DNA from 3 places in the Roseburia intestinalis L1-82 genome. Region 1 is predicted to be linked to each of the others. Evidence: predicted binding sites of a transcription regulator. Region 1 holds the regulator's gene; each other region holds the start of a gene.
What was found. The regulator HrcA, encoded in region 1, represses chaperone genes, less so after heat shock. The targets are predictions, from matches to a motif close to TGTTAGCACTCNNNNNNNNNGAGTGCTAACA.
Positions count from the first base shown of each region.

Region 1 (5,071 bases):
TTTGTCATCGATTGCTACTTTATAATCAGTACCCATATGTCTCTTGATAGAAGATATGGTTTTTTCTGCGTTTGTAACAGCCTGACGTTTTGCAGGCTCACCAACTAATCTCTCACCTGTTTTTGTAAATGCAACGATAGATGGTGTTGTTCTTGCACCTTCCTGATTTGCGATAACGGTAGGTTTTCCACCTTCCATAACAGCTACACAGCTGTTTGTCGTACCTAAGTCAATACCAATGATTTTACTCATAATGATTTCCTCCTCATCTAATATCTATGGAATAATTAGTTTGCTACTTTTACCATACTGTGTCTTACCACAGTATCTCTGTACATATATCCCTTCTGGAGTTCTTCTGCTACTACATTCTCTCCTAAGGTTTCATCCTCCACATGCATGACTGCATTGTGGAAATTCGGATCAAATTCAGCACCGACCGCCTCGATCGGTTTTACGCCTGCTTCCTCTAATACGGTAAGCATCTGGCGGTAGATCTTATCCATTCCGACAACAAAAGCATCTTCTTTGTTATCTTCCGGAACTGCTGCAAGACCACGCTCAAAGTTATCAATGACCGGCAGGATCTTTTCTACGATTGTTTTTGCTCCCATATCGTACATCTGTGATTTTTCTTTCTCTGTACGCTTACGGAAGTTATCAAACTCTGCCATCTGTCTTTTTACCTTATCGGTAAGCTCCTCGATCTGCTCATCCTTTTTGTCTTTCTTCTTTTTGAAAAAAGATTTCTTTTTATCAGGATCTTCGGAATCCGCTTCGGAAGCTTCTGCATCAGCGTTCTCTGCTGTTTCGGCTGTTTCTTCCGTGGATGTCACGTTTTCATCCTCTTTGGTCTCGGAAGCATTTTCCTCTGTGGAAGATTCCATTGCTTCATCTAATACCTTTTCATCCATCTCTGACATCTATGAACCACCTTTCTATGTCTGTTCCTTATCCTTGTTTAAAATTCCGTCTAAAGAATTCTTCAAGGTTTTCAGGTTATCCATTACTTTCTCATAATCCATTCGTTTCGGTCCGACAATTCCTATCGTTCCCCGAACACCTTCGCCCAATTCGTATGTTGCTGTCACAACACTGCAGTCCTTCATGGTCTGTATCGGGCTTTCATTTCCTATATAAACCTGAATTCCTGTATTATCATCATCTAACAGGTTTTCAGTTACAAGGCTTGCTAACTGCTGTTTCTCCTCAAATGTGGAGATCAGCTCACTTGCTTTCTCCGAGTCACTTAACTCCGGATATTTAAAGAAATTGGTTGCTCCACTTGTATAAATGCGGATATCTTCATCCTGTCCCATCGTCTCTGCCACGGTGTCAAGCACATCACTGATGATATCACTGTGGATGCCCGCCTGCTCTTTTAACTTTGCGATGGTTCCAAGGTTGATCTCCTGTAATGCAAGACCGTTTAAGTTGGCATTTAACAGGAAATTCAGTTTTAACATTGTCTCATTGTCGATCGGTTCACTGACCGGAATAATTTTATTCTTGACCAGATTGCCTTCGGTAACAATCGTTGCTAAAATCTGTTCTTCATTCATATTCGATAACTGGATGAACTTTACTTTATTCTTATGAAACGTCGGTGCTGTAACCATCGTCGCATAATTGGTATTGTTCGCCAGTATCTTTGCCACCTGCTGCAGCACCTGTTCCATCTTCTCCGTGTGTTCGATGACGAAACTCTTCATCTCATTCACTTCACGGTCTTTCTCTTCCATCAGATGATCCACATAAAAGCGGTATCCTTTGTCGGAAGGGATCCTGCCGGCTGAAGTATGCGGCTGTAAAATGTATCCAAGTTCTTCCAGATCTGCCATCTCATTACGGATCGTCGCAGAGCTCAGATTCAAATCGGTATACTTGGATATTGTTCGTGATCCAACCGGTTCGCCTGTCTCTAAATAGTTGCGGATGATTGCATCAAGAATTTTCGTTTTTCGTTCGTCTAATTCGAATTCCTCGTCCATTCTCTTCTCCATCTCCATACTCTGTAACTTTCTGTAAGAATCCGGCATCTGCCTCTGATCTCAGTTACCTTTTTATCTGTTAGCACTCATTATTGTGGAGTGCTAACATCTATGTACTTAAAATAGCACCATCATATTCTTTTGTCAACACTAATTTTTATAATTTCTGTTGTTTTATATTTTTTTTATAATTTTCCTGTTTAGACCTTTTTCTTCTTATATATATGAGGATCAGACCAATCAGAACACTAACTGTAACAACCACCATATAACGTACCAGATGGTTCCCTGCATCCAGTCCCATGCATTCCATGATCTTTTTGTACCAGAAATATACCAGCATGTGCAAAAGGAAAATTTCCGTTGAGAGTTCACGCATTGTTTTCGCAGCCGCTCCCATTCTCTCCCCCACTGGGACAAAGGCTGCAGCCAGGAAAAGATTTGCAGTGACAAGCGGTGTCATAAGATACATATCATGCGACGACTCGCCGATCTTCTGCGTGATGATCCATTCCTCCAGCATCATCAGCACGAGGAAAAATACCGTGTACCATCCATACGCACTTTTTCGGATCCGGTCTGCCTTCACACGAAAGAGATAGCCCATGGTCACAAACGGGAATCCGAAAAAGAATCCGTTTCTTGCCGTAGCAAATACAGAAAGATACCATTGGATCTCATTCGCAGCCGGTAAAACGGTATCGAATACATGACGGTAAGTATTGTGGAAAACTCCAGTCAGATACAACAGCACAGCCGCTGCCACGATTCCTTTCACATTCCACCGAAAACGTGTTACCAACAGATACAAAAACAGCACCGCTGCAACAGTCGCAAGCAGATACCAGAGCTGTATGTAAGATCCTATCAGAAAAAATCTTCTTGCAAGTTCTAATATGTTTCCGGCAGCACTTCTTTTTTTCTCCCAGAAGCGGTCAATGATCGGTATCAGATATAACAGACTCCACCATACATACATCTTTATAATATGGAAAAGATATTTTTTTACCCTGTCTTTGTCTGTTATTTTTTCTCCGATAAAATAGCCGGTGCACACAAAAAAGAACGGAACTGCCATACGGCAGATCACCTGCTGAAATTCGTGTGAAAATACCGGTGCGATTTCCTCAAACGGAGGAATATGAATGGCAGCAACCAAAAATGCTGCCACAAATTTTGAGAAATCAAGTGCTCTGTATTCCTTTTTTTCCGATAGATATATCGTAGACATCCCAGATCCTTTCCTTATTCTGCTCTATTCCATTTCTTTTTGTTTTTTCCTTCCGTTCCGATACCTGAAAATAACGATCCCGATCACCGACAGGATTCCAAGTCCGCTCAAACCAGCACCTGTTTTTAAATACGGCGTACAGTAATAAAATTCGATCTGATGTGTTCCCTCCGGCACATCAACTGCCATATACATCGTATCCGCCTTTAAAATCTCTGTTTCCACACCATCTATATACGCCCGCCAGCCGCTACTGTACGGAATTGTCATACAGAGCAGTTTTTCCTGATCTGCCGTAAGGGTACCGGATATGTGATTTGTATCCATGACAACATCTTTTAAAATATCCTGTTTCAGACTTTTCGTCCAACCGGCAATCTGTTTTACCGGCTGGCAGACAATCTGCATCTCATCAAACCGGTAAGTTCCCTTTTCATGAAAGGTCAGTGTGATCTCATCTGCTTTTTCATCACGATATCCGGCATTGATCAGATAGTCATCCACACCACTGTAAAAGTTGTTTTTTCTGGTCAGGAATGTGATCATTTTGGTGATTTTTCCACAGGTCACATCAATGTGCAGACGGCTCTTCGACTGTGTTAACGTCTTTCCCTCCTCCGAAAACTGAAGCCCTTTTAATATGAAGTAAGTTTCACTCTCCGGTATCCCCTCAAAGGAAAGTGTTACTGACGCTTTCTTTTCCGTCGCAGTAAATCCCTGGTCGGTCAGTTCCACATTGTGCATATCTGTGATCATATAAGAAATATCTTCATCCGTAAATTCCGTTTCCGTCTTTGTATCAGCTAACGCAGATGGAATCTTATCATCTTCCACGACAATGCCCTGTAAAAGTGCCTGCTGTTTTTCCGTTACCTCCAGCGCTTCATATGTGCTCCGTGGAATTACCGCATCACTTGCAAAGCCAAGCGGCAGTACCGAATCATTTTCATAGGCATCGCATTTTACCTCATACTGTCCCCCGGCGCCAAGCGTTCCGCGATTGAAGCAGACATTATAACCATATGGGCGCAGTCCGCTGTTCCCGGACGGCACCACATAATAACGCACGCCGGAAAGCACCTCTAACATCGTGCGCGCATCAAATCCGGAATAACAGAAATCCCTGGTCTGATTGATGTACATTTCTCTTTGAAACTGGTTGATATCCGGGTTTGCAAGACTGAAATAATAGGAGGTACCATTGATTCCAAGCTGCATCGCCGTGTTTTTCCACTCCTCAGACTGCAGGGACTCATAGCGGTATGTCGTATCTTTCGCATGATTTTTCACAAGACTACCCGCAGCATCTTTTGTCAGCATGGAAAGTGCCTCCCCCTGCGTGGCAAATTCTTCCACATAACTGCCCGCCTGTGGCGCATATTCTGCCCATCCCTGATAGATCAGTTCAAGCATCACCACCACTAACAATGCCGCCTTAAAAACAAATTTTTCTTTCATCTTTTTCCCGGTTCCGACAATGAGAACTAACAGCACGGAAAATAATAATAATGCCACTAATACATACTGTTTCTGATGCTTTCCAAGCATCTCCAAGCACAGGCAGATATAGGTGATCCCCGCCCAGAACAGTGCAATTTTTTTCTTAAAATGCATCTCCATCATCTGAGGATACATTTTTACCGCGATAAAAGACACAAGCATGGAGTATGCCCACATATAGCGGTTGACCACATAACTGCCTCCATTTAACATTTTTCCGGCAAACGGGAACAACAGCAACAGTGTCATAAGTACAAATCCGGCACGCAGCCCCCTGTTTTTTCTGCCGCCAAAGAGAAGTAACAACACCGCTAAGAGGACGATTCCCGTATATCCAAGTTCACTCCAG
Region 1 covers NZ_LR027880.1:3,101,787-3,106,857, forward strand. The annotation lists gene dnaK (molecular chaperone DnaK) at 1-252, opposite strand, end outside; gene grpE (nucleotide exchange factor GrpE) at 288-923, opposite strand; gene hrcA (heat-inducible transcriptional repressor HrcA) at 939-2,039, opposite strand; gene RIL182_RS14675 (acyltransferase) at 2,149-3,222, opposite strand; gene RIL182_RS14680 (YfhO family protein) at 3,247-5,071, opposite strand, start outside.

Region 2 (5,071 bases), 280 kb from region 1:
CTTCCACCGTATCAGACAGCATGCGGATGCACGGATATCCTGATGCATACGATGGAACGCTATTTCAACCACGGTGAAAACATGGAACTGACGGATGGAATCAGTGAAGCACTGATGCGCACGGTGATCAGAAATGCAAAAATCCTTGTAAAAGAGCCGGAAAATTATGATGCGCGCGCGGAAGTCATGTGGGCGGGAAGTCTTTCCCATAATGGACTGACCGGCTGCGGAACGGATGGTGGTGACTGGGCAACGCACAAATTAGAACACGAGCTTGGTGGAATGTTTGATGTGGCACATGGAGCAGGGCTTGCCGCAATCTGGGGAAGCTGGGCACGCTATGTCTGCGGGGAGCGTATTGAACGATTTGTGCAGTTTGCAGAGCACGTTATGGGTGTGGAGCCGCAGGAGACAGAACAGAAGACGGCAGAGGCAGGCATTGCTGCAATGGAGGATTTTTACCGGGAAATCCATATGCCGACATCATTAACGGAACTTGGCATTGCGCCGACAGAAGAACAGATAAAAGAACTGGCAGAAAAGTGTAATGCGGCAGTCAGAGGCAATCTTGGAAAAGTAAAGCATCTGGATGTGGAAGATATGATCGCAATCTATACGGCAGCAAAATAATATTTTTATAGAAATTCAGGTATAAACACGATAAAAAACAGCATGAGAAAACCCCTGCAAAACTCGTATCTACAGGTTTTGTAGGGGCTTGTATTCTGTAAAAATTATTTTGCAAGAAGCATCATGATCTGATTGCTGCGCTGTACAAATTTTGCCATAGCGTCAACAGACAGCGGCTGGTTGGAAAGCATTGCAAGATCGTAAAGCTGTTCACAGAACATCGGAACATGCTCGGAATCTTTGTGCTCAAAGATATATTTTACAAGTTCATTGTTTGCGTTTAAGGTCAGGGTCTGATCCGCAGCAAACATGTTCGGATCCATGCCGCCCATGCCGTTCATTGCATACATCTTCATCATATCCTGCATACGTCTGCCTTCCTCGGAAAGCGTGATGACAGAAGCGATATCCGCATTTTTCAGCTTCTCAACTTTGACAGTCAGTTTATCGTTGTTTAAAGCTTTTTTAAACACATCCGTCAGGGTATCTGTCTCAGCCTTTAAGTCCTCAGCGGAAGTCTCGTCCTTTAAGGATTCTGTGACATCTGCATCAATACGCATGAATTTATAATGCTCATTGCGCTGCTCAAGCTGTGAGATGAAGGAAGTATCAATGTTGTGGTCTAAGATGACAGCGTCCATGTTCTGCTCTTTGAACATCTTAATGTACTGACCCTGCTGAAGTTTGTCAGTTACATAGTAGATTACCTTGCGCTCATCTTTTTTCTCAGTATTCTCATCTGCTGCATCGGTGCTTTCCTTTTTGATCGGATTGCCGTCAGCATCTAATACCTCAGCTTCATCTTTGTTTTCGTCTTTCTTTTCTTCCTCTTTGACTAAGAGTTCCGGAAGAGTGAGATATTTGTCATCCAGATTCTTGAACAGGATGTAATCGTTCATCTTGTCACAGAATTTGGTATCTTTCAGACAGCCGAATTTGATGAACGGGCTGATGTCGTCCCAGTATTTCTCGTAATTTTCTTTATCCGTCTTGCACATACCGATCAGCTTGTCAGCTACTTTCTTGGTGATGTACTCGGAGATCTTCTTTACAAAACCATCGTTCTGCAGTGCACTTCTGGATACGTTAAGCGGCAGATCCGGGCAGTCGATCACACCTTTTAAGAGCATTAAGAATTCAGGAATGACTTCCTTGATGTTATCGGCGATAAATACTTGGTTGTTGTAAAGTTTGATGGTTCCCTCGATGGAATCATACTCGGTATTGATCTTCGGGAAGTACAGGATACCTTTTAAATTAAACGGATAGTCCATATTTAAGTGGATCCAGAACAACGGTTCTTTGTAGTCTAAGAATACTTTGCGGTAAAATGCTTTGTATTCTTCGTCGGTGCATTCGTTCGGACTCTTTGCCCAGAGAGGGTTGGTATCGTTTAATGAAACCGGACGCTTTACGATCTTTAATTTATCTTTTGCAGGAGAAACTTCAACGACTTCTTTTTCGCCGTTTTCGTTTTCTTTCTCCTCTGTTTTTGCCTCCTCATGGATCGTCTCAACGACAGTGTCTGTGTCTAATTTATCAGCGGCGTCGATCGTCTCATATTCTGTCTCAGCGTTTGCCTTCTCAAGGAAGATCGGAGTCGGCATGAAAGAGCAGTACTTTTCGATGACTTCTCTTGCACGGTACTCGTTGGAAAATTCAACGGAATCCTCGTTTAAGAAAAGGGTGATTTCTGTACCGACGCCTTCTTTGGTGCCATCAGCCATATCAAATTCAGTACCGCCGTCGCAGGACCAGTGAACAGCCGTTGCGCCGTCTTTGTAGGATAATGTATCGATCGTTACCTGATCAGCTACCATGAATGCGGAATAGAAGCCAAGTCCGAAGTGACCGATGATCTGATCGTCGTTTGCTTTGTCTTTGTATTTTTCAATGAAATCTGTTGCGCCGGAAAATGCGATCTGGTTGATGTATTCCTCAACCTCGTCTGCGGTCATACCAAGACCATTATCGATAAATTTTAAGGTTTTTTCTTCCGGATTTACAACAACGTGGATCTCCGGTTTGTAGTCAGACGGTAATGTATATTCGCCCATCATTTCGAGTTTTTTTAATTTTGTGATCGCATCACATCCGTTACTGATCAGCTCACGGAAGAAGATGTCGTGATCGGAATATAACCATTTTTTGATAATCGGGAACAGATTATCGCTGTTAATTGAAAGATTTCCATGTTTCTCTGCCATATTCAAACACTCCTTTATAATCGTAATAAAATGCAGTGGGCAGATCCGCCTCGCTGCTGCCTGAATCTAATATTATAACCGCAAATTTCAAAAGTCAATAGAAAATCAGCACTCTTTTTTAATGAGTGCTAACAAAAGAAACGGAAATGCCTTAAAACAGGGAAAAACCAGTATTTCTAAAAAAAATATAAATTAAGCAGATAAATGGGATTTTCATTTTGCAGGATTTGTTTTATCATGATAACAGTGAAATTTATTAAGCAGATGAAAAAACTGTTTTTATGAAAATCAGGACAGGGATGGAGAGTTTTATGAAGCAGGACAATAATATTCCGGAAATTGATTTTGTGATCACATGGGTGGATGGAAATGATCCGGACTGGCAGAAACAGAAAATGGAGTACAGTATGCAGCCGGATCTGTCGCAGAAACAGGATGACAGAAAAGAGAGATACAGAGACTGGGATCTGCTGAGGTACTGGTTTCGTGGTGTGGAGCGTTTTGCACCATGGGTGCGCAGGATACACTTTGTTACATGGGGGCATCTGCCATCCTGGTTAAATAAAGAACATCCGAAGTTAAATATTGTAAATCATAAAGATTTTATTCCAGAAAAATATCTGCCGACATTTAATTCACATGCCATTGAGTGGAATATGCACAGAATCCCAGGTCTGGCAGAGAATTTTGTATATTTTAATGATGATATGTTTCTGATAAAAAAGGTCAGACCGGAACAGTATTTTAAAAATGATCTTCCGGTGGATATGCTGGCTCTTCAGCCTGATGTGGCAAATACAAAAGATCAGGTCATGCCATATATTTACCTGAATAATACCATGCTTCTGGCAAAATATTTTGACAAACGTGAAAATATGAAAAAACAGCCGGGAGCATATTTCCATCCCGGTTATCCGTTTATGTATTTTATTTATAATATGTTAGAACTGGCGTTCCCGTTGTTTACAGGATTTTACACGGTTCATGGGCCGTCTCCTTTTAAAAAGAGTACTTTTGTGAAAATGTGGGAATTAGAGCCGGAGTTGTTAAACGAGGTGTGCAGCCATAAATTCCGTCAGAAAGAGGATGTCAGCCAGTATGTGCTCAGGGAGTATCAGAAACTGACTGGCGGTTTTGTTCCCGGCAATGTAAGAAGACTCTGCCGGTATTATGATGTCTCAAATGATAACAGCAGGATTGTGGCTGATATAGGTCATCAGAAGAGTGGAAGCGTCTGTTTGAATGACAGCAATCAGGAGATTGATTTTGAGTGGGCAAAAGAAGAACTTCATATGGGTTTTGCGCAGATCTTGAAGGAAAAATCTGCATTTGAAAAGTAAGAGGTGAAAAAAGTGATCGTATTAAAAGCAGATAGCGAATTAAAAATGACATTTGAACGGCTGATAAAGACCATGCATGCAAATGTAAACTGGACAGGTCTTTTTGTGGCACTTGATAATTATCTCATTTTACAGGGGGAAGTGCGCTCCCTGTTTTTTCATTTTGACAGTAGAAAAGTGGCGGAAAATATTGTAGATCTGCCGATCAAAGAAGATGAGATCAAAGATACCGATGAGGCAGCAGTACGGGATGTGATCAATATGATCCTGTATGCATTTGGAAAATGGGGAACGATCCAGGGACTTCGTGTGGAAAAAAATACGGAGCAGCTGAATACTCTTTTCGAGCATGTGCTTGCAGGAATCTATATTGAACCGGAATATACCACGCAGTATTTTCGTTTTTATCATGCAGGAAAGCGTATTACCTATGAAGATGTGATACAGGCGGCACTTGAGGCAAAAGAAGCAGTGCAGAAGGAAGAGGAAGCAGACGAGGAACAGGGACTCTGGCATAAAGTTGAATGGAAGATGGCGCATACTGTTTTTGAGAGAACAGAACTTTCACTGTCAGAAAGAGCAAAAGGCAGGATTGGCAATAACTTTTATAAAGTTGGTTACCGCTGCCCAAAATGCAAAGGAAATCTGCATATGATCATGTATCCGAAAGGAAAAGAGTTTCGAATCGAGACGCCTGAGGGAGTAGTCCTTTTGGCAAAAGCATGTACCTGTGCAGCGTGTCACAGATTTTATACGCCGCGCCCATGGAAACTTCTTGGAGACGGCGATATTTATCTGATGGATTTTGAGGAGGATAAAAAGGCATACGAAGATTATCTTGAGCTGATGGGGCGTAACGGCGAGCATGAGGCAAACAGCCGTTATAATGAGTAT
Region 2 covers NZ_LR027880.1:2,818,173-2,823,243, reverse strand. The annotation lists gene RIL182_RS13505 (iron-containing alcohol dehydrogenase) at 1-630, shown strand, start outside; gene htpG (molecular chaperone HtpG) at 735-2,837, opposite strand; gene RIL182_RS13495 (Stealth CR1 domain-containing protein) at 3,119-4,177, shown strand; gene RIL182_RS13490 (hypothetical protein) at 4,181-5,071, shown strand, end outside.
Region 2: a site for HrcA is predicted at 2,941-2,971, ahead of htpG (molecular chaperone HtpG). Genes of this name have one in related genera too.

Region 3 (5,071 bases), 610 kb from region 1:
TATGTGGAATTTGCTGATAATATGGCTGAAATCTCAGCCGTGCCGCTGACAAACTATTATAACAACATCGTTATCCTGCGCGGCACCTCAAAGTTTTTTGCAGCACCGGGTCTTCGTCTCGGCTATGCGATCACAGGCAACCGTGACCTGATCAAATCAATCAATACCAGGAAAAATCCGTGGACGATCAACTCCCTTGCTGTCGTTGCCGGAGAGACGATGTTCCGTGACACTGCATATATCAAAGCCACCAAAGATCTGATTTCTTCCGAGCGAGCAAGGATCTACCGGACATTCCAGAAAAGTCCTGATTTTAAAGTGTATGAACCGAGCGGCAATTTCATGCTGATACGCATTTTAAAAGATGATCTCACTTCACAGGATCTCTTTGACCGCGCAATTCGCGAGAAAATGATGATCCGCGACTGCTCCACCTTTCCATTTTTAGACAACAAGTACATCCGGCTTTGCATCATGAATCCGGAGGACAACGACAGACTGCTTGCATGTCTGCTCCGTTAAGTATTCATTAAGTATTAGCAGGGAAGTTTTGGGACAACCCCAAAGCTTCCTTTTATTCATGATAATAGAATGTTCGCGGAGCGTGCATTTTATTATTTTGGGACATAAAAAACGACAGACCGTACGATCTGCCGTTTTTTCATGACCATAGATTCCTGTCGAATCCATACCATCGATTCTTTTTTCCCCTGTAATTACATCATTCCCATGCCCGGGTTACCTGCTGGAACTGCCGGAACATCTTCTTTGATGTTTGCAACAACAGACTCTGTTGTAAGCAGTGTAGATGCAACAGATGTTGCGTTCTGTAATGCTGTTCTTGTAACTTTAACCGGGTCAAGGATACCATTCTCAACCATATCTACATATTCTTCGGTTGCTGCGTTGAATCCGATACCGTCTTTGGACTCTTTTACTTTGTTGATGATAACAGCACCCTCAAGACCTGCGTTTGCAGAAATGTAGTATAACGGAGCTTCGAGAGCTTTTAAGATAACCTTTGCACCGGTCTTCTCATCACCCTCTAAGGTGTCAGCTAACTCTGCAACAGCTTTGGTTGCATGGATATATGCAGAACCGCCGCCTGCGATGATACCTTCTTCTACTGCTGCTCTTGTTGCATTTAAAGCATCTTCCATACGAAGTTTTGCTTCTTTCATCTCTGTCTCAGTTGCTGCACCGACACGGATGACTGCGACACCGCCTGCTAATTTAGCAAGTCTCTCCTGTAATTTCTCTTTATCGAACTCAGATGTTGTCTCCTCGATCTGTCCACGGATCTGGTTTACTCTGCTTGCGATTGCATCTTTGTCACCGGCACCGTCAACGATTACTGTGTTCTCTTTCTGAACTTTGACAGATTTTGCACGGCCTAACTGATCCATCGTTGTGTCTTTTAATTCCAGACCAAGATCAGAGCTGATTACCTGACCACCTGTTAAGATTGCGATATCTTCAAGCATTGCTTTTCTTCTGTCACCATAACCAGGTGCTTTGACAGCTACTACGTTGAATGTACCACGCAATTTGTTGACAATCAATGTGGTAAGTGCCTCACCCTCGATGTCCTCAGCGATGATGAGTAATCTTGCGCCGCTCTGTACGATCTGCTCTAACAGAGGAAGAATCTCCTGAATGTTGCTGATCTTCTTATCTGTAATTAAGATGTAAGGATCATCTAATACTGCTTCCATTTTGTCCATATCTGTGCACATGTAAGCAGATACATAACCACGATCAAACTGCATACCTTCTACTAAGTCAAGCTCTGTCTGCATTGTCTTAGATTCCTCGATTGTGATAACACCATCGTTGGAAACTTTTTCCATCGCGTCGGCTACCATGTTACCTACGTTCTCATCTCCTGCAGAGATTGCAGCTACTTTTGCGATCTGGTCTTTTCCGTTTACTTTGGAAGACATTGCAAGGATTGCTTCTACAGCTTTATCTGTTGCTTTCTTCATACCACGGCGAAGGATGATCGGGTTTGCACCTGCTTCAAGGTTCTTCATACCTTCCTGTACCATTGCCTGTGCTAAAACAGTTGCTGTTGTGGTACCATCACCTGCAACATCGTTTGTCTTTGTTGCAACTTCTTTTACAAGCTGTGCACCCATGTTCTCGAATGCATCTTCTAACTCGATCTCTTTTGCGATCGTAACACCATCGTTTGTGATCAGTGGAGCACCGTAGGATTTGTCAAGTACTACGTTTCTTCCTTTCGGTCCTAATGTTACTCTTACGGTATTTGCCAGTTTATCTACACCTGCACCTAATGCTGCTCTTGCTTCTGTGCCATATTTAATTTCCTTTGCCATATCTGTCTACCTCTTTCTGAATTTATTAATGATAAAAATATGTTTTACTCTACAACTGCGAGAATATCATTCTGTTTTACAATGATGTATTCTTCTCCGTCTAATTTTACTTCTGTTCCTGCGTATTTCGAATAAATTACCTTCTGACCTGCTTTTACCTGCATGGTAACTTCTTTTCCATCAACCATTCCGCCAGGACCAACTGCTATAACCTCTGCCTCCTGTGGTTTTTCCTGTGCACTGCTTGTAAGGATGATACCTGATTTTGTAGTCTCCTCTGCCTCACACTGTTTTAATACGACTCTGTCGCTTAATGGAACTAATTTCATGTTGCTTACCTCCTGCTTATGATCATCTGTTTTATTTCTTTTGAGTAGTTATTAGCACTCATTTCTTTTGAGTGCTAACTTATGGTTCATATAATAGATTTTTATATTTGAATCTGCAACCAAATATATTTCTATTTATAATTATTTATTCCAATATTTTCTTATTTTTTCTCTCTTTTTCTCGTTTTTTTATAAGTTCACTCATTTTCTGTGATTTTATACTTTTTTTATTTTTTCAACGGAGACTGTTTTACCGTGCGTTTTACGGTCTGTTTTACCGTCTCCTTCATTGCTTTATTTCCTTCCGTCCAAAGCAGTTTTAAGGCTCTTGAAAACAGTTTCTGCCGCTCCGGTGAAAGTTTACTGGTTTCCTTCATCAGTTCCTGTATTTTCTTCCATTTACTGTGGTAAAAATCATCTACCGTACGGATCCCGACTTTTTCGATCATATCAAATGCTGTCTCTACGATCTGTGCTCTCTCTTCCTCGTCTAACTGGTAAATCCATGATTTCATCGTTTCATCCAGCAACAGGCTCTGCGCCGCAACCTGATCTACATGTACAAAAGATCTTCCGAGTACCTCCCATGACATGGCATCGTGCTGCTGGATCCCGCTGTTTGAGCTCTTGACAACTTCAAACGACTCCTGATGCTCTAAGAGCATTCCGACAATGGAAGATTCCGGCAGGATCGTGTGCAGCTTTGGCAGCATGCGCTGGTACTCTGTGCTTTCCACCATATCGCTCCGGAATCCCGGACCATCATTGCTGTACACATTTAAAATCTGGTTCTGGATCTGCGGATCACATTTTACGGAGGCATACACGGCAAAATTTCCACCCTTTGAATGGCCGCCGACACGCACCCTCTGCTTTTTGTCTGTCACTGCACGGTTCAAATATTCCACTGCCCGGAGCTGTCCCGGCGTTTCTGACAGATAACCCATATTAAAATCTTCCCGCCAGCCCGTGATCGTGTTGTCCGTTCCACGAAATGCCACATACAGGCTGTCATCCGGCAGTTCCACACAGACCGCCGAAAACTGAAACTGTTCCTCATCCCGGATCTCGTTGACATAGCAGCGTAGTTTTACATTCGAAAAACGTTTTGTTTCTGCCATTTTCTCCATAACAAACGGAGCCGATTTCGTCATGGATACCCGCGCTAAGATTTCGTCTTTATCATTCTTTTCCCAAAATTGTCCGGATGCCTCCTTAAGCGGTACTGCCGGCGCATTTTCCTCTGCAGTAACGATCCCCTCAAAATCAACATATGCAAGCTGCGCTAAAATCAGATTATCAACTTCATTAAATTCATCTGCCTCAAACGATAAATCACCACGCCAGTCCATATAATCCATGATATTTGCCATTGTTTTCCCCCTGTCTTTTATTTAAATCAGCCCATAATGTTTCAGTCCGTTCCAGATCCCATCTTTATGGATATCTGTGGTAACAAATTCTGCCGCATTCTTTGCCACATCCGTACCATTTCCCATGGCAATCCCATGTGCCACAAATTCAAGCATTTCCACATCATTAGCGCTATCCCCGAATGCATAGGTATCTTCCTTTGCGATTCCAAGAGACGCACAGAGGCGCTCAATGCCGCTTGCCTTTGAATGCCCCGCCTGCCCGATCTCTAATATTCCATCCGGCTCATGGACGATCATATCAAACTCCGTTCCCAGTTCTTTTCTGACAAGTTCTACATCTGCATTTCCAAGTTCCGCACTCAGCTTATTTACCTCATATTGTGCAGTCCCGGTAATACTTTTTAAGTTTTCCCCAAGCTCATTTCTCAGATAAATGACATATGGATCGTCGGCAAAATCTTTTTCATCCACATAAATATAGTTCGGTCCCTCTAAGACCATCGGGATCTGATGTTTCCGCAGCACTGCAAGGATATGCCCGATCTGTTCTTTCGTCAGCAGCAGTTCAAACAGCTTTTCCCCATCAAACTCGATATGTGTGCCGCACGCTGCCACGATTCCGTCAAATCCAAGTGCAAGTAATTTGGGACTTTTAATATTTGACCGGCTTCTTCCACTGCATAGAAATGCATAATAACCATTTTTTCTGAGCTCTTTTAATGCTTTTTTTGTACTTTCCGGAATATTCATTTTAAAATCCCACAAAGTACCATCTATATCAAAAAATACTGCTTTTTTCATTGTCGATTATCTTTTCCCTTTCTGCTGTGTTGTTTTTTATTCTAACAGAATTCATTCCTTAAGCAAAGTCTTTTCCTGTCTGAAACACGAAACCTGAAATGGACGGCTGCTGTTCAGACACAAAAATGCCGCGCAACTCTATTACAGGTCACGCGGCATAAATATGCACATGATTCTACTCGCGATGCAATGCCCCGCTCATATTATTCGCGATGCAATGCTCCGC
Region 3 covers NZ_LR027880.1:2,491,920-2,496,990, forward strand. The annotation lists gene RIL182_RS11770 (pyridoxal phosphate-dependent aminotransferase) at 1-522, shown strand, start outside; gene groL (chaperonin GroEL) at 717-2,339, opposite strand; gene groES (co-chaperone GroES) at 2,384-2,668, opposite strand; gene RIL182_RS11785 (DUF2974 domain-containing protein) at 2,896-4,041, opposite strand; gene RIL182_RS11790 (Cof-type HAD-IIB family hydrolase) at 4,063-4,845, opposite strand.
Region 3: a site for HrcA is predicted at 2,718-2,748, ahead of groES (co-chaperone GroES). Genes of this name have one in related genera too.